DNA from 2 places in the Serratia sp. YWN4 genome. Region 1 is predicted to be linked to the other one. Evidence: predicted binding sites of a transcription regulator. Region 1 holds the regulator's gene; the other holds the start of a gene.

What was found. The regulator PhoB, encoded in region 1, activates phosphate uptake and scavenging genes when phosphate is short. The targets are predictions, from matches to a motif close to CTGTCATAAAACTGNCNNAT.
Region 2: a site for PhoB is predicted at 7,692-7,711, ahead of glpT (glycerol-3-phosphate transporter). Genes of this name have one in related genera too.

The regions. Positions count from the first base shown of each region.
Region 1 is NZ_CM147696.1:1,232,716-1,242,240, reverse strand. It holds gene proY (proline-specific permease ProY) at 1-372, opposite strand, end outside; gene brnQ (branched-chain amino acid transport system II carrier protein) at 444-1,766, opposite strand; gene ACX9GT_RS05795 (PstS family phosphate ABC transporter substrate-binding protein) at 2,272-3,219, opposite strand; gene phoR (phosphate regulon sensor histidine kinase PhoR) at 3,235-4,551, opposite strand; gene phoB (phosphate response regulator transcription factor PhoB) at 4,576-5,265, opposite strand; gene sbcD (exonuclease subunit SbcD) at 5,484-6,713, shown strand; gene sbcC (exonuclease subunit SbcC) at 6,710-9,525, shown strand, end outside.
Region 2 is NZ_CM147696.1:5,240,135-5,249,659, reverse strand. It holds gene tnpB (IS66 family insertion sequence element accessory protein TnpB) at 1-59, shown strand, start outside; gene tnpC (IS66 family transposase) at 102-1,688, shown strand; partial or broken gene ACX9GT_RS24160 (hemagglutinin repeat-containing protein) at 1,904-3,952, shown strand; gene ACX9GT_RS24155 (hypothetical protein) at 3,955-4,191, shown strand; gene ACX9GT_RS24150 (hypothetical protein) at 4,228-4,467, opposite strand; gene glpQ (glycerophosphodiester phosphodiesterase) at 5,002-6,093, opposite strand; gene glpT (glycerol-3-phosphate transporter) at 6,183-7,535, opposite strand; gene glpA (anaerobic glycerol-3-phosphate dehydrogenase subunit A) at 7,901-9,525, shown strand, end outside.

The DNA of each region.
Region 1 (9,525 bases):
CCAGACGCCCATATAGATGCCGAACGCCGTCACGTCGGCAATGGCGACGATCAGGATTTCAAAGCAGTAGGTCCAACCGGTGATATAACCGGCCATCGGGCCAAGGTAATCTTGGGCATAGCGTGAGAACGAACCTGCCTGCGGGTTGTTGACCGACATTTCGCCCAGTGCGCGCATGATGATAAAAGCGATGATACCGCCGATCAGGTAAGCCAGCAGAACGCTGGGGCCTGCCATGCGGATGGCTTCTGCGGAACCGTAAAATAAGCCGGTACCGATAGCGGAGCCGAGGGCCATAAAGCGAATGTGGCGCGTACTGAGGCCACGCTTCAGCTTGTTGGCCGGTGCTGCGGTGGATGACTGTTGTTGCATGGAAATGACCTGTCCCTTTAAACGAACAAAAGCCACGGACAAGTCCGTGGCCCAAAGTTAAGACCGCAGGTTTATGAGTGCACAGTCACTTCGCGGCTGCGTGCAAAAACCCGATCATAAATTGCGACCAGCGCCAACATCAGCAGCGAAGGTGGCAACCATGCCAAACCCTGCACCGCCAGCGGCAGATTATCGGTCCAGGCTGGCATCAGATGCTGGAAGCTGGACGCTTTCACGGCGTCAAGAATACCAAACAACAGGCTGACTAACATCACCGGCGCAACAATTCGCGAACTACTGTTCCACCAGCGCAGAGTGAAGCTCAGCACTACCAGCACGATGCAAGGGGGATAAATTGCGGTCAGCACCGGGATCGAGATCTTAATCAGATGGCTCAGACCAAGGTTGGAAACCAACATCGAGAACAGGCCCAGAATAAACACCAGCGTCTTGTAAGAGAACGGCAGGTACTGCTCAAAGAACTCGGCGCAGGCGCAGGTCAGGCCCACCGCCGTGACCATGCAGGCAATAAAGATCAGCGCCGCCAGGAAGAAACTGCCTAAGCCGCCAAAGGTATTCTGCACATAAGCATGCAGGATCACCGCGCCGTTGGTGGCATCAGGCACCAACACGCCGCTGCCGGAACCCAGTTTGAACAGGCTCAGATACACCAGCGTCAGGCCGATACCGGCGATCAAACCCGCCAGAATAGTGTAACGGGTCAGCAGACCGGCATCTTTCACCCCACGCGAACGTGCAGCGTTGACGATCACGATGCCGAACACCATCGCCCCGAGCGTATCCATGGTCAGGTAACCATTCACGAAGCCGGAGGAGAAAGGCACGCTCTGGTAAGCCTCTACCGCCGGGATCGGTGCCCCGGCAGGCCACACCAGCGCGGCAATACCCAGAATAGCCAGCGCCACCATCTTCAGCGGAGCCAGAATATGGCCCACGGTATCGAGCAGGCGGCCCGGATACAGCGAGATACCGATCACCAGCGCGAAATAAACCAGGCTGTAGATAAACAGCGGCAGAGGGCCATCACCGGTCAATGGGGCAATACCCACTTCAAAGGAAACGGTGGCAGTACGCGGGGTAGCAAACAGCGGGCCGACGGCCAGATAGCACACCGTCGCCAGCAGTAAACCCGCGCTGCGGCCAATCGGCGAACTCAGTGCATCAACACCGCCACCCACGCGCGCCAGCGCGATCACCGTCATCACCGGCAAACCCACGGCGGTGATCAGGAAACCCAGTGCCGCAGTCCAAACATGCTCGCCGGACTGCAAACCCACCATCGGCGGGAAGATAATGTTCCCGGCACCGACGAACAAGGCGAAGGTCATAAACCCCAACGCCAGAATATCTTTTGATGTTAAACGCTGACTCATAGGATGTTGTGTTGCCTGTAAAAATGAATAAATTTCCGCCAGTGTGGTGGCAAAATGCCTGAATGAGGTTGCTGGCCTGCCATTGCATCAAGAAACCAATAAGCACAAAAAACGCACAATACCTGGCGTTTCGTCCTGGCTCGCAAGATGACCACTCATGATGATGGGCAGAGTTTTAGAAGTTATATCCCCGGCAGATTTCAGGCTGTAGCCAACGGCAACCGGCTTGAAAGACCAAAGGGTGAATGGAGGTTTAGTCCAGCAACGGGGGCTAAGTTAAGCGTTTATAGCGCCAAAAGACAAGATGCAGCGAAGAAAGCAGAGCGATCGTCCAGATAATATTTTGCAGCCAGTCGATCGTAGGGGTTATCAATAAATATGCACTACATGATTTGTATTATCTTTAAGCAACAATCTCACAGAGTGTGAAACATAGCATTAAATATTGCGCGACAACGCCAAAAACCGATCATTCAATGCGTGTTATGCGCTCAGTTTTTGCCACTCAACGGGCCTGCTCCAGCCCCAGCATCATGCGCGTTTTGCGCAACGTATCCGGGGGTAACGGCAGATAACCGTCGTGATTCACCAACCTCTGCCCCTGCACCGAAAGCACGCGATCAAGAAACGCGGCGGTCAGCGGTTCCAGCGGTTGGTTAGGCGCTTTATTGATGTAGATATACAGATAACGCGCCAGCGGATAGCTACCGTTGCGCACATTGGTTTCCGTCGGGGCCACGTAGTTGTTGCCTGATTCCGCCAGCGGCAACAAGCGCACGCCGCTGGCACGAAAGCCAATGCTGGCATAGCCGATGCCGCTTAACGATCCCGCCACCGCCTGCACCACCGAAGCCGAGCCGGGCAACTCGTTCACCCGCGCCATAAAATCACCGCCACACAGCGCGCGCAGCTTGAAATAGCCGTAAGTGCCAGAAGCGGAATTGCGGCCAAAACGTTGCAAAGTGCGCTGTGCCCAACTGCCCTGTAACCCCAGTTGGCCCCAGCGCTGAATCGCGGTGTTTTCGCCACAGCGGCGGGTGGAAGAAAAGATCTGATCGAGCTGCTGCAAATTCAGCCCACGCAACGGATTGTCCTGATGCACCAACAGCACCAGCGCATCAACGGCCACCGGCACCGCCAGCGGCGGATAGCCATAGCGCTGCTCAAACGCCGCCACTTCCGCCGCTTTCATCGGCCGGCTCATTGGCCCCAGTTGCGCCGCGCCCGCCGCCAAGGCGGTCGGGGCCGTTGAGGATCCGGCGGCCTGAATTTGCAGGTTAACGTTAGGATAGTGCTGGCTGAAATCCTGCCCCCACAGCGCCATCAGATTAGCCAGCGTGTCGGAACCGGCGCTGGAGAGATTGCCGGAAAGCATGCCGTCCGGCTGCGCCAACGCACCAGGGCTGAGCAACAGCATCAGGCAAAACAGCAATCCTTGGGTGAGTCGGGCCATAACCAAGTCCACGCGTTAATTTTTCACCGCATTCTCTGACAAAGCGGCGGGCACAATCAACCGATTAGGCAAGGTAAAGATGAAACGCGTGCCGATACCGGGTTCACTCAATATTTCCAGCCGTGAATCATGGTGGCTGAGCGCATGTTTGACGATCGCCAGCCCCAGCCCGCTGCCGCCGGTCTGGCGCGAACGCGCTTTATCAACGCGGTAGAAACGTTCGGTCAGCCGTGGGATATGTTCAGCAGCAATGCCCGGCCCGCTATCGCTCACCTGGAACTGCGCGCCCTGCGGCGTTTGCTGCCAGCTCACTTCAAGATGGGTGCCCGGCGGCGTATGGTTAACCGCGTTGTACACCAGGTTGGATACCGCACTGCGCAGTTGATCCTCGTTACCAAACACTCTGAGGTTTTCATTGATCCGGAAGCTGATCGCATGATTGCCATTGCTGAGCGACTGCGCCTCACGCTGTAACACCCGCAGCATCAGCGGAATATCGACCTTCTCATTCATATCAACGTTAGGTGCCGCCTCGATGCGCGACAGCGTCAGCAACTGCTTCACCAGCCCGTCCATACGCTTGGTTTGCTCTTGCATAGTGCTCAGCGCTTTGCCACGCAGTGAACCGTCGAGTTCCTGATCGCTCATCATCTCCAGGTAGCCTTGCAGCACCGTCAGCGGGGTACGCAGCTCATGGCTGACGTTGGCGAAGAAGTTACGACGAGCGCCCTCCAACTGGCGCATCTGGGTGACATCACGCGCCACCATCAGCAGTTGCCCTTCGGAATAGGGCATCACGCGGAATTCGACAAAGTGCTCATTATTCAGTTGCAGCGTCAGCGGCTTGGAGAATTCCTGCTGTTGCAGATATTGGCTGAATTCCGGATAGCGCAGCAGGTTGAGGATATGTTGGCCGTTGTCCTCCGGCCAGCGGAAGCCCAGCAGGTGCTGTGCCAAACCGTTACACCAGAAAATATTGCCTTCAACGGTGGTCATCACTACCGCATCGGGCAAAGATTCCGCCCCGCTGCGAAAGCGTTTGATCAACAGCGCCAGCTCACGGCGGCGGCGGCGGTTACGCTGCTGCATCTGATACAGGCCGTAAAACAGTGGCTCCCAGCTCCAGCGCCCCGGCGGCGGCGTCATGCTGCGATCGACCCACAGCCAGTGAGAGAGTTTGAGTTGGTTATAGAAATTCCACACCAGTGCAATCAGCACCGCAACCAGCAGGAACCAGGGCAAATAGCCAAAAATCAGCCCCAGCAGTAAAGCAGGCAAACAAAAAAGGGCCAGCTCAATCGCCAGCCTCTTCCACGATAGGCGTTCTAACACGGCATCTGCTCCAACATTGCGCGATTAATAGCGCGTTGAGAACCGGTAGCCGGTGCCCCGAACGGTTTGAACCATTTTGTCATGACCCGTGGTCTCCAGCGCCTTACGCAGCCGGCGAATATGCACATCAACGGTACGGTCTTCTACATAAACGTTAGTGCCCCAGACGTGATTAAGCAACTGTTCGCGGCTGTAAACCCGTTCCGGGTGAGTCATAAAGAAGTGTAACAGCTTGAATTCGGTCGGCCCCATATCGAGCGCCTGACCGCTCGCCATCACCCGGTGTGAGGAAGGATCCAGGCTCAGCCCTTGCATTTCAATCACTTCTTCCACTGCCATCGGTGAAATACGCCGCATCACCGCTTTGATACGCGCCACCAGCTCTTTTGGCGAGAAGGGTTTGGTGATGTAATCATCCGCCCCCACTTCCAGGCCGCGCACCCGATCTTCTTCTTCACCGCGTGCGGTCAGCATCATCACCGGGATATCGCGGGTCAGCGCTTCACGTTTCATGTGCTTGATAAACTGAATGCCAGAACCGCCGGGCAGCATCCAGTCGAGCAACACCAAATCAGGGAACGGCTCGGACAGGCGCGCAATGGCACTGTCATAATCCTCGGCTTCCAACGGTTGGTAACCATTCTGTTCCAACACAAAGCACACCATCTCACGGATCGGCGCTTCGTCTTCCACCACCAGTATGCGTTTTGCCATCGTCAATCCTGCCAATGTGTTAGCGATCTCTATCGCGCCCTTGTTGCGGCGCCATTATGCGTCAGTTTTGTGACACTTTTATGAAAATCACCACTGCCTTTGCGGCTCTAAGCATAGTGATTATTCTAACGATCAAAGAAAAATCATTTAGATGTCATAATGCTTACGTCACAACAGCGGGCATTAGCCCCTCAATTATATTTTACGCAGGGAGTATCATGCGCCTGATTCATACTTCTGACTGGCATCTGGGCCAATACTTTTTCACCAAAAGCCGCGCCGCCGAGCACCAGGGCTTCTTACGCTGGCTGATCGAACAGGTGGAACAGCAGCAGGTAGATGCGCTGATCGTCGCCGGGGATCTGTTTGATACCGGCTCCCCGCCGAGCTACGCCCGCGAACTGTACAACCGCTTTGTGGTGGAATTGCAGCGCACCGGTTGCCAGTTGGTGATCCTGGGGGGCAACCATGATTCCGTGGCCACGCTGAATGAATCGCGTGAACTGCTTTCCTGCCTGAATACGACCGTAATTGCCAATGCGCAAACGGCGATCGAATCGCAGATCCTGGTGCTGAAGCAGCGCGACGGCCAACCGGGTGCGGTGCTGTGCGCCATCCCGTTCCTGCGCCCGCGCGATCTGCTCACCAGCCGCGCCGGGGAATCCGGCACGCAAAAGCAGCAGGCCTTGCAGGAAGCCATTGCCGAGCATTACCACTCTTTGTATCAGGCCGCCTGCGCGCGCCGCGATGCGCTGGGCCTGCAACTGCCGATCGTCGCCACCGGCCACTTAACCACCGTGGGGGTGACCACCTCCGATTCGGTGCGCGATATCTACATCGGCACGCTGGATGCCTTCCCGGCGCAGGCTTTCCCGCCAGCCGACTACATTGCCCTCGGCCATATTCACCGTGCCCAGAACGTGGCCAAGTCCGAACATATTCGCTATAGCGGCTCGCCGATCCCACTCAGCTTTGACGAACTCGGCAAAGCCAAAAGCGTATTTATGGTCGACTTCGCCGACGGTGCTCTGCAACAGGTGACTGCGCTGGAAGTCCCTACCTTCCAGCCGATGCAGTTGCTCAAAGGCGATCTACAGCAGATCGAACAGCAACTGCGGCAATTTGCCGATCATCAGGGGGAATTGCCGGTTTGGCTGGATATCGAAGTCGCCACGCAGGATTACCTTAGCGATATTCAACGCCGCATCCAGCAACTGGCCGATGAACTGCCGGTCGAGGTGCTATTGCTGCGGCGCAGCAAAGAGCAACGCCGCCTGGTGATCGCCCAGCAGGACAAAGAAACCCTGAATGAACTGAGCGTTGGCGACGTATTCGAACGGCGGCTGGCGCTGGAGAGCGAAATGGCAGAACCGCGCCAGCAAAGGATGCGCCAGATGTTCCAACAGGTGGTTGAAACCTTACATCAGGATGAGGAGCACTCAGCATGAAGATCCTGAGCCTGCGGCTGAAAAACCTCAATTCGTTGCAGGGCGAGTGGAAAATCGACTTCACCGCCGAACCCTTCGCCAGCAACGGGCTGTTTGCCATTACCGGCCCGACCGGCGCGGGCAAAACCACGCTGCTGGATGCAATTTGCCTGGCGCTGTATCACCAAACGCCGCGGCTGAACGTGACGCCAAGCCAAAACGAACTGATGACGCGCCATACCGCCGAATCGCTGGCAGAAGTGGAGTTTGAGGTGAAAGGCATCGGCTATCGCGCCTTCTGGAGCCAGCGCCGCGCCAAAAACGATCCCACCGGTAACTTACAGGCTCCGAAGGTGGAACTGGCGTTACGGGAAAGCGGCAAGATCCTGGCGGATAAAGTGCGGGATAAGCTGGATCTGATCGCCTCGATTACCGGGCTGGATTTCGGCCGTTTCACCAAATCGATGATGCTGTCGCAGGGGCAATTTGCCGCATTTCTCAACGCCGACGCCAACGATCGCGCCGAACTGCTGGAAGAACTGACCGGCACCGAGATTTATGGCCGGTTGTCCGAGCGGGTATTTGAGCAGCACAAGCAGGCAAAAACCGATCTGGATGCGCTGCATCATCGTGCCAGCGGCATTGAGCTATTGAATGATGAACAGCGCCAAACCCTGGAAAACCAGCTCAGCGCCCTTAGCGCGGAGGAACAGCAGCTTAGCCAGCAGGCGCAGCAGCGCCAGCATCAGTTGAACTGGCTGCAACAGTGGCACACCGCCCAGCGGCAATTACAGGAATATCAGCAACAGCTCAACGCCGTGCAGCAGGACTACCAGCAGGCGGAACCGCAGTTGCAGCAGTTGGCGCGTAGCGAACCGGCAGAAAAGCTGCGCCCGCGGCTGGATGAGCGCAACCGCTGCCAGCAGGACAACTCAGCCCTGCAACAGCAGATCGCGCTGTTAGCGCAACAGCAGCAACAGCAACTGGTGCAAATTGTTCCGCTGCAACAGCAGTTCGAGCAGGCGCAAACCGCCAAACAGGCGCAGGTTGAACATCAACAACAGCAGCAGAACCTGATCGATAAAGTGGTGCCGCTCGACCAGCAGATTAGCCAGTTACAAAGCACCCTGGCCGAGACGCAAAAAGATCATAAGGCAAGCCAGCAGCAGCATGAAGAACAACGCCGCACGCTGGAGCAACTGACCACCAAGCGCACACAGCTTGCCACTCTGGCGGGCCAATCGCAGGCAAAGCAGGCCGAACTGACCAGCGCACTGGAGCAACAGCGGCAACAGCAGGCAGCACTGGAAACGCAATCTCCACAGGAGAAACTGCGCCTGCGCCAAACCGAGCTGGCCGAGCTGCGCCCGGTGCGCCAACAGTTGTCCAACTTGGCACTGCTGTTCCAACAAGGCCAGCAGCAGTTGGAGCAGCAACGGCTGGAGTTTGACGCGCGCCAAAAACAGTTGGCTGAGGCAGAAGCTCAGCTTGAGCAAACCCGCCAACAATACAAGCAGCACAAAAACCATCTCAATGACGTTGAGAAAACCCACGAACTGGAAAAACTGATCGTTAGCCTGGAAGCCGAGCGCGCCCGGCTGCAAACCGGCGAACCCTGCCCACTGTGCGGTTCCACCCAGCACCCGGCGATCGCCCAATATCAGGCGGTTAAGCCCTCGGAAACCGCGCTACGCCTAGCCGAGATGCGTGCAACAGACGATGCACTGCATACGCAGGGCACCGAACTGCGTGCGCGCAGTGAAAGCCTGAAAGAGCAACAGCAGCAACTACAGCAGCGGTTGCAACAGCAACAACAGCAGCAGGAACAGCATCAGCAAAGCTGGCAAACGCTCAGCGCGCCGCTGGCGTTTGATTTTACCCTGCACGACACACAGCACCTGAACGATTGGTTGGCGGCCTGCGACAGCGAAGAAAATCAAGCTCAGCAGTGGCTATTGCAGCACGATCGGGCCGCTCGCGCCGTTCAGCAGGCCAAAGATGCACTGAACGCGCTGCAACAGGAACAGCAAAAAAACCAGCAGGACATCGCGCTGCTGGACGAACGTTTTAGCCTGCTGCAAACAAATCATGCAGAAACCCAGCGCCAGCTGGAAAAATTACAACAGTTGGTGCAACAACAGGAGAAAAACCTGGCTGAACTGCATCGCGAACGCAGCGCGTTGTTTGGTGAACAGCAGGTAGTGCAGGTTCGCCAACAGTTGCAGGCGGCACAAACCGCCGGCGATCACGCCCTGAAACAGGCCACAGCACAACTGAGCCAAGCGCAGGAACAGCGCGATCGCCTAATGGGCCAGTTGACCGGTTTGCAACAACAGCAACAGCAGTATGCCGAGCGCTTGCAACATGCTGAGCAGCACTGGCAGCAGGCGCTCGCCAGCAGCGAATTTGCCGATGAAGCGGCGCTGCGCGCCGCCTTGCTTGAAGACGGCGTGCGCCAGCAATTACAGCAAGAGAAAGAACGGCTACAGCAGCGCCAAGTGCAAGCAAGCACCCTATTGGCCCAGGCGGTGCAAACGCTGGAGCAGCAACGCCAAAGCCGCCCGGCGGATCTGGACGAGGCGCTTGCCACCCCGGAAGCCCTGAACCAATTGGTCGAACAGCTAAAAACGCTGCAACTGCGCCAAGGGGAAGTGCGCAACCAGCTAAGCAGCGATGCAGAGCGCCGTTTGAACCAGCAAACGCTGTTTGAGCAGATTGCCCAAAGCCAACAGCAGTACGACGACTGGAGCACGCTCAATCAGCTGATTGGCTCGAAAGAGGGCGACAAATTCCGCAAATTTGCCCAAGGGTTAACGCTTGATCATCTGGTGTA
Region 2 (9,525 bases), 1.5 Mb from region 1:
AAAAATGGGTCTTCCGTGGCGAGTCTGAATATGGCTCGCAGAACATGATAACCTCATGAAGAATAATGATTATCCATGTCGGGAGTGGTATAATGATCCGCATGGATATCTCCGTTCTCACCACCATCAGTGACATCGAACAGCTTCGCACTCTGGCACTTGCCATGGTGCAAAATGCAATGTCTGAGAATGCAGAAAAAGAAAAACTTCGTCAGCAAAATACCGGGCTTCAACAGCGTATCGAACTCCTGGAAGAAATGCTGAAACTGGCCCGCCAACAGCGCTTCGGGAAAAAAAGTGAGACCCTGGCCGGGATGCAACGCTCCCTGTTCGAAGAGGATATGGATGCCGATATCGCCGCCGTTGAAGCGCAACTGGATACATTGCTTCCCCCAGAAGAAACGCCCCCCGGCAAAAGTCCGGCACGTAAACCGCTTCCGGCACATCTTCCGCGAAAAGAGATCGTTATCGTTCCCGCATCAACGGAAAGCTGCCTTGACCCCGAATGCCCTGGAATGCTGCACCACATCCGCGATGAAGTGAGCGAAAAACTGGAGTACATCCCGGCCCGCATCGTGGTTAACCGGTATGTTCGCCCGCAGTACGGCTGCAACTGCTGCCAGTGTGTGGTCAGCGGTGACATGCCCGCGCACATTATCCCGAAAAGTGTGGCTGAACCGTCACTCATCGCGCAACTGGTGATAAGTAAACACTGTGACCATATGCCGCTGTATCGTCAGCAGTCGGTGCTGGCCCGGTCAGACATCAGTCTGCCCGTCAGCACGATGGCGGATATGGTCGGGCGTGCGGGCACCGTACTGACGCCACTGGCAGAGACGTTGCACCGGATGTTGCTGACACGGGATGTGGTACACGCCGATGAAACGCCCCTGCAACTCCTCGACACGAGAAAAGGGGGCAAATCCCGCGCCGGTTATCTCTGGTGCTACGTCAGTGGTGAACGAAGTGGCCCGCCAGTGGTGTGCTTCGACTGTCAACCCGGCAGAAGCAGCCAATATCCGGCGGGATACCTGAAAGACTGGGCCGGGAGCCTGGTGGTTGACGGGTACCCGGCGTATGAAACGCTGGCAAACCAGCACAACGGGATAATCCTGTCGGGGTGCTGGGCTCATGCCCGCAGAAACTTCGCGGACCTGTATAAAGCGGGTAAAGATCCGCGTGCAGCCACGGCGATAAGACAGATAGCCAGCCTGTACCGGCTGGAAAAGAAGATCCGGCACCGGCCAGTAGAAAAGGTCCGCCAGTGGCGACAGCGTTATGCGCGACCGGCACTGGAAAAACTTTGGCACTGGCTGGAACAGCAGAAAAATGCGTGCCCGGAGAACTCTGCGCTGGGCAAAGCGATCACGTACGCGCTGAAACGTCGGGTTGCCCTCAGTCGCTTCCTGGACGATGGCGGGTTGCCGCTGGACAACAATGTCTGCGAGCGGGCGATCAAACCGGTGGTCATGGGCAGAAAATCATGGTTGTTCGCAGGTTCGGTTGCAGCAGGCGAACGCGCGGCGAAAATCATGAGTCTGCTGGAAACGGCAAAGATGAATGGCCTGGAGCCGCATGCCTGGCTGACGGATGTTTTGCGGCGTCTGCCGGGCTGGCCAGAAGCGCGTCTGGAGGAGTTGTTGCCGCTGCCGGGGTTCACCTTCGCGGGGAGCGACGCCTGCCAGTAATCCCGTGACTTCCCGCACTAAGGACTTGCGGCGCTGACACCGTAAATATCGGGAGCCCGCGTCCCACATGGCTTCAACGGCAGCGACAACGGACTCAGCCCCTGTGCCAAAGCCCCCCAACACCACACTCAGCACTTCACCACCTGACGAACGGCCTCCTGTAAACCAGATGCAGGTCTCATAAACCTGTCAATACGGGTTCACCGGAAGCACACGCCAACGCCAACAAGAGTCAGGGCAATGAGCACGGCGATGGCACGTTCTGGAGCGAAACCCAGGTCGACAGTGGCGGTACGCTGTCGCTGCACAGTGGCCGCGACACGGCCCTGGTGGGCGCTCAGGCCAGCGGTGACACGGTGAAGGTGGATGCAGGGCGTAATCTGACGCTGCAGAGCCAGCAGGACAGCGACAACTATGATGCGAAGCAGACCAGCATCAGTGGTGGTGTCAGCGTGGCGGTGGTGGGCGGCGGTGGCTCTGCCAACCTGAGCATGAGCCGTGACAAACTGCACAGCAACTATGACAGCGTGCAGGAACAGACGGGTATCTACGCGGGTAAAGGTGGCTTTGATATCACGGTGGGTGAGCATACGCAGCTTGACGGTGCAGTGATAGCCAGCACGGCAGATGCGGATAAAAACCGGTTGGATACCGGCACACTGGGCTTTAGCAATATCCATAACCAGGCAGACTTCAAGGCCGAGCATCAGGGCGGTAGCCTGAGTTCTGGTGGCCCGGTGGGCTCTGACCTGCTGAGCAATCTGGGCAGCCTGGCGTTGTCGGGCCTGGGCAATAATGGGCATGCAGAAGGCACAACGCAGGCCGCAGTCAGTGATGGCACCCTTATCATCCGTGACCAGGCCAACCAGAAACAGGATGTGGCGGAGCTAAGCCGGGATACCGACAATGCTAACGGAAGCATTGGGCCGATCTTTGATAAGGAGAAGGAGCAGAACCGGCTGAGGGCGGCGCAACTGCTGGGCGAAATCGGTGCGCAGGCGATAGACATTGCGGCGACGCAAGGCAAGATCCTGGCAACGAATGCCGGTCGTGCAGAACTGGAAGCCAAGGGTATCAAGGCACCGGGGAGCGATGCGACGCCAGAGAAACGTGCCGAGTATGACAAGTTACTGACCAGTTCGTCGGCGTATAAAACCACGCAAGCGCAATGGGGCACCGGCAGCGCGATCCAGCAAGGTATCTAGGCGGCGACGGCAGCGTTGCAGGGCCTGGCCGGTGGCAATATGGCGCAGGCGCTCTCTGGTGCAGCCGCCCCGTATCTGGCGGAGGTCATCAAACAGTATGCCCCGGATGAAGCCAGTCGGGTGATGGCGCACGCGGTATTAGGTGCGGTGGTGGCGCAGGCCAGTGGTAACAGTGCAACGGCTGGGGCGGCGGGTGCAGCAACCTCGGCACTGATCGGGGAAAGCCTGAAGAAATCGCTGTACGGTGATATCCCGGTAAGCCAACTGAGCGAAGAGCAGAAGCAAACGCTGGTTGCGCTGGGTAGCCTGGCGGCGGGTCTGGCTGGCGGGTTGACCGGTGGTGATACTGCTGGCGCGATGGCGGGAGCACAGGCAGGCAAGAACGAACTGAGCAATAATATGGCGGGTGCTGGCATGTTGTCGCAAATGCTGGCGCAGGAAACGTTGAACGCCGCCGCGATGGCCGAAGCCGGTAAAGGCGGAGCCAATGAGCAGGCGGCACTGGCCCTGACCAAGAAAGTGAAGGAAGGGTTAGACGCGGCATGTCTGCAAAATGCAAGCTGTGTGCTGATGGCAATCGTTGCGGCACAGAACCAATCAGACTCGAACGGTAGTCAGAATCCGAATATCGGCAAAGACCTGACGGATGAACAGAAGAAAGAGCTGGGTGGTTCGGGGTCTGGAACGCCGGGTGGTTGGGGACCGGAGGATGAGGAAAATGCGAGGAATAATGCCAATAACTTTGATCGCTTTAAGAAAGATGCTCTAGTCTCTTCAGCTAATGAGCCAATTAATGAACAAGGATTATCTGCTGCCGCAAGGGCTTGGGAAAAACATGCCGGTAGATCCGGTGGTGTTTTTGAACCGTTGAAAGGCAACCCTGTTCAAAAGAATGAGGTTGCTAATCAATTTGTGAATGAAGTGCTGAATAATACAAACACAGTGAAAACAGATCTTTCAAGAGGTGGCGTTGAATACCGCTTACCTGATGGGCGCGGTATCCGTTATAACTCTGATGGTTCTTTCTCTGGATTTTTAGACCCTAAGAGGCCGCAATAATTATGCGTACTGATTTTGATGTTGTCTTTTTTAGTGACTCTCGTTACGAAGAGCTAACAGCGGAGATCTCTTATAAAGATCAAATACTTTGCCAACTCAATAAAGATAGAGGAATAGACAATATTGAAGTGGAATTTTTTGCTGATGCAAGAATGCTTGCTGAGCAAGTAGCAATGAAGTTCCCACTAAATGATTTTTTGTCTGTATTAGAAGAGGCGAAGAAAGATCTTATTGAATAGTAATGTTCCCCGGCCCGTTGGCCGGGGTTCTTACTTCTAAGCCTTAAAAACTTCCACTTCTCGCCGCTGTAACCGGAGCACACCGTGCGCAATGATGAGTTCCAGTTGTTCCGCATCGGTAATGCCGGACTCGGTGAGCCAGTCGCCGCCGATAATCAGTTCGCCGTTATCCCGCACCCAATCCGCACCCAGGTCGGGACGGTCTTGGCTGGGTATATTCGCCCCTTCGGGGCAGCTGCAAGCAGCGTTCAACTTTGCCTGTGGCAAAGTTGTCACACAGCGCTTCCCATGCGGCTTCGTCGGTGACGACAGTGATCCAGAGCCGGTGATGCTGGAGCGTCAGTTGTAACGGGGTGCCAGCGGTAAATCCGAGCCTAGCCAACGTAGCGCCTTCAATCATCAGTTCCGGGATTGGTTGAGGGGTAAAGGTGATGTTCATGCGTTCCCCTCATTGGCGGGCGCGGTGCGGATAATCAACTGGCCGTGTTCAGTGGCACTGGGTAAATACTAATGCTTCCAGCCAGCGGCCCTTGATGGTCAGTTGCGAAAGCGGGTTGGGCCTGTCAAACCGGGCTAGACCTAAAATTGGGTGTCAGCCTGACGCCACAGCAGGTCGCAGCATTGGACAAGAGCATCGTTTAGTGGGAACCGGTGACGGCCAACGGTCAGACGGAACTGGCACCTAAGCTGTATCCGTCGAGCAAGGATACGGTGAGTCAGTCACAGCGTAGCGCCGTGCCAGTGGTAATGTACTAACGCCCCAAAATAGCAGTGCTCCGCAATAACTGGCGGAGCACTGTTCAGGGGCGGTTATTTGTGTAACTTGTGCTGTTGCAGGAACTGTACGCCTTTGTCTGGGAAGTCGGTGAACAGGCCGTCAACGCCTGCATCAATGTAGAAAATCTTCAGCATATCGTTGAAATCCTTGGCATAAGACGGAACCTGACCAGGATCGGCACGGAAGGTGTACGGGTGGATCTGCAAGCCCTGCTGCTTGGCCTCTTTCGCCAGGGTGGTCAGCTCAATGTGGCCAGGGGTTGAGGTGCTTTTCACAATCATTGGATACCATGGGCCAATGCCATCGGCATATTTGGCCAGCTTGGCGGCGGCACCAGGTTCATACATCCAATCGTAGTTGTACGGCGTCAGGCTACCATCCGGGTGGATCACCATCGTTTCGCTCACCTTCTGATCGCCGGTATTGGTGATCAACTGTACCAGTTTGATGTCCATGTTCATCGCCGGTAACAGCTCTTTCTTCACCCGCTCTAAATCCGGCGCATCAAAGCTTTGCAGGTAAGCCTTGTCGTCTTTTTTGGTGTAACCGTAGGATTTCAGCACTTCCAGCACGGCTTTGGAGATATCCTTGCCTTCAATTTTGTGGAACCAAGGCGCCTTGGTTTCCACGTAGATGCCAATATCCTTGCCGGTTGAGTGATTCATCCCCTGAATCATCTCAATCTCATCTTGCAGCGTATGGATGCGGAAATCAGATTTCCACATCGGGAAACGGTTAGGGAATTTCTGCTGCTGCACGCCGTCTTTAACCAAAAACTCTTCGGTGAACTTCAGCGACTGGATCTCGGCCAGGGTGAAGTCGATGGCGTAATAGCGGCCATCTTTACGTTTACGATCGGGGAACTTCTGCGCCACGTCGGTCACGCGGTCAAGGAAGTGATCGTGCAGGACGATCAGTTTATCGTCCTTGGTCATGACCACGTCCTGCTCCAGATAGTCCGCGCCTTGGGCGTAGGCCATCGCCTTGGCAGGCAGCGTGTGCTCCGGCAGGTAACCGCTGGCACCACGGTGGGCGATGACCAGTTTATCCGCAGCCTGCGCAACGCTGAGCATGGAAGTGGCGAGAATGATCCCTGCCAGCAGGGCTTTGGTTTGAGTTCTCATTCGCATTCTATAATCTCCATTTTATAGGCAGAGGTAAGTAAAAAGGCCGCAGAAAGCGACCTTTAAATCGTGCAAAAAGATTGTGACAATTAACCGCGTTTGGCTGCGATATCAGCGTGATGTTTCTTCTCGCTGATCATGGTCAGCAACAGCAGGATGACTGCGCCGATGCTGCCGCCGATCATCACCATAAAGCCGCCGTCCCAGCCGAAATAGTCAACGGTGTAACCGACGATGGCGCTGGCGGCAACCGAGCCACCCAGGTAGCCGAACAGGCCGGTGAAGCCCGCAGCGGTACCCGCGGCTTTTTTCGGTGCCAGTTCCAGCGCATGCAGGCCGATCAGCATGACCGGGCCGTAAATCAGGAAGCCGATGGTGATCATACAGGCCATATCGATGCCCGGATTACCCACCGGGTTCAGCCAGTAAACGATGGTAGCGATGGTGACCAGCACCATGAAGAACACCCCGGTGGCACCACGGTTGCCTTTGAATACCTTATCCGACATCCAACCGCACAGCAGCGTGCCTGGAATACCGGCGTATTCGTACAGGAAGTAGGCCCAGGATGATTTATCCAGCGCGAAATGTTTGACTTCTTTCAGGTAGGTCGGCGACCAGTCGAGGATGCCGTAACGCAACAGGTAGACAAAAACGTTGGCGATGGCGATATACCACAACAGCTTGTTCGGCAGGACGTACTGCATGAAGATCTGCTTGGCAGTCAGTTCTTCTTCTGCTTTATCGCTGTAATCATCCGGGTAGTCGTTTTTGTATTCTTCAATCGGTGGCAGGCCAACAGACTGCGGGGTATCACGCATCAGGGCGAAGGCGATCATCGCCACCAGGATCGCACCGAAGGCAGGCATATACAGCGCCGCTTTCCAGTCGTTGAACCACGCCATCCCCAGCAGGAACAGCAGCGGCGGCAGACCGCCACCCACGTTATGAGCGCAGTTCCACACCGAAACGATACTGCCGCGCTCTTTCTGCGACCACCAGTGCACCATAGTGCGGCCACACGGTGGCCAACCCATGCCCTGGAACCAGCCACACAGGAACAGCAGCACAAACATCACCGCAATGCTGGAGGTGGCCCAAGGCACAAAGCCCATAAACAGCATCACTGCGGCCGACAGGATCAGGCCTGCGGGCAGGAATACGCGTGGGTTAGAACGGTCGGAAACCGACCCCATGATGAACTTGGAGAAGCCATAAGCGATGGAAATCCCTGACAGCGCAAAGCCCAGGTCCCCACGGCTGAAACCTTGCTCGATCAGATACGGCATCGCCAGGGTGAAGTTTTTACGCACCAGATAGTAGGCGGCGTAACCGAAGAAAATCCCCATAAAAATTTGCCAGCGCAGCTTACGGTAGAGCGGATCTACCTTATCGACCGGCACACGGGAAATGTGTGCTGCTGGCTTAAAAATACTCAACATGAGCGCCTCCGATGGCTTTATCAGTTATTACATCAGCAGGAAACGGATGTCCTGAAGATGATCGAGCGGATACCAGAATTAAGTGTTGTCAAATTGTTCCATAACGAGCGTCATCCTAGTCAAAACCCTGGGGTTCCATTGTGATGAATGGCGCAATTGTTACACTTTTATGAAACATCGGCGGATTCTGCGCGATTGGTTAACATTTTGAAATGAGTAAACAGCAAAAACTTGTGATTTTGATCACATTTGTGGTTTTTTAAGGTCATTTTACTTTCGTTTTTTGTTCGTTATTGTTCCTTATCAAACAAAGTCCTTAATAAATGTGTACCAATAGGATGATAACCATAGGCTCAGGGGGCGTGATGAGCAACAACTCACCAGTGACCGAAACGGATGTGATCATTATTGGCGGCGGGGCGACCGGCGCAGGGATTGCCCGTGACTGCGCGCGGCGCGGGCTGCGCTGCGTTTTGCTGGAGCGGCATGACATCGCCACCGGGGCGACCGGCCGTAACCATGGGCTGCTGCACAGCGGAGCGCGCTATGCGGTGACCGACGGTGAATCGGCCCGCGAGTGCATTGAAGAAAACCGCATACTGAAACGCATTGCCCACCATTGCATCGAACCTAGCGATGGCCTGTTTATTACCCTGCCGCAGGATTCGCTGGCGTATCAACAGCAGTTTATTGCCGCCTGCCTGAATGCCGGGATTAATGCCGAAGCGATCGAACCCCAGCAGGCGCTGCGTCTGGAGCCTGCTGCTAACCCGACGTTGATCGGTGCCGTGCGGGTGCCGGATGGCACTGTCGATCCTTTCCGGCTGACCGCCGCCAATATGCTGGATGCGCGTGAGCATGGTGCGCAGGTTCTCACCTATCATCAGGTCATCGGTTTACTGCGCACGAGCGATCGTGTCACCGGCGTGCGCGTTTTCGACCATAAAAATGCGCGTCAATACGACATTCATGCGCAGGTGGTGGTGAATGCCGCCGGCATTTGGGGCCAACAGATAGCAGAATATGCCGATCTGCGGGTGCGCATGTTCCCGGCCAAAGGGGCGCTGTTAATCCTCGGCCATCGCATTAATAACATGGTGATTAATCGCTGCCGCAAACCGGCAGACGCCGACATTCTGGTGCCGGGAGATACTATCTCGTTGATCGGCACCACCTCTACCCGCATTGATTACGACCAGATCGACAACATGGTAGTTACCCCGCAGGAAGTGGACGTGCTGATCCGCGAGGGTTCGCTACTCTCACCAATACTGGCGCAAACCCGCATTCTGCGTGCCTATGCTGGCGTACGGCCACTGGTGGCGCGCGATGACGATCCTTCCGGGCGTAACGTCAGCCGTGGCATTGTGCTGCTCGATCACGCGGAACGTGACGGGCTGGAAGGTTTTATCACCATTACCGGCGGCAAGCTGATGACCTACCGGCTGATGGCGGAATGGGCGACCGACAAAGTGTGCGCCAAACTGGGTATCAACAGCCCTTGCACCACGGCGGAAGTGGCGTTGCCGGGTTCCCGCCAGTCGGCGGAAGAAACGGTGCGCAGCGTGGTATCGCTGCCAGCGAGCATCCGGGGTTCGGCGGTTTATCGCCACGGCGATCGCGCAAGCCAGATTCCGTCGGGCGATCGGCTGGATAACAGCCTGGTGTGCGAATGCGAGGCCGTGACCGCCGGTGAAGTCCGCTATGCGGTGAACTCCCTGACCGTTAATAACCTGGTCGACCTGCGCCGCCGCACCCGCGTTGGCATGGGCACCTGCCAAGGGGAACTGTGCGCCTGCCGTGCTGCCGGGTTACTGACGCACTTTAACGTCGCTACGCCGCAGCAATCCATTGCGCAACTCTCTCACTTCCTCAATGAACGCTGGAAAGGTGTGCGGCCTATCGCCTGGGGCGATGCGTTGCGGGCCAGCGAATTCACCAGTTGGGTTTATCAGGGGCTGTGCGGGCTTGATGCGCGCGGTGACCAGCA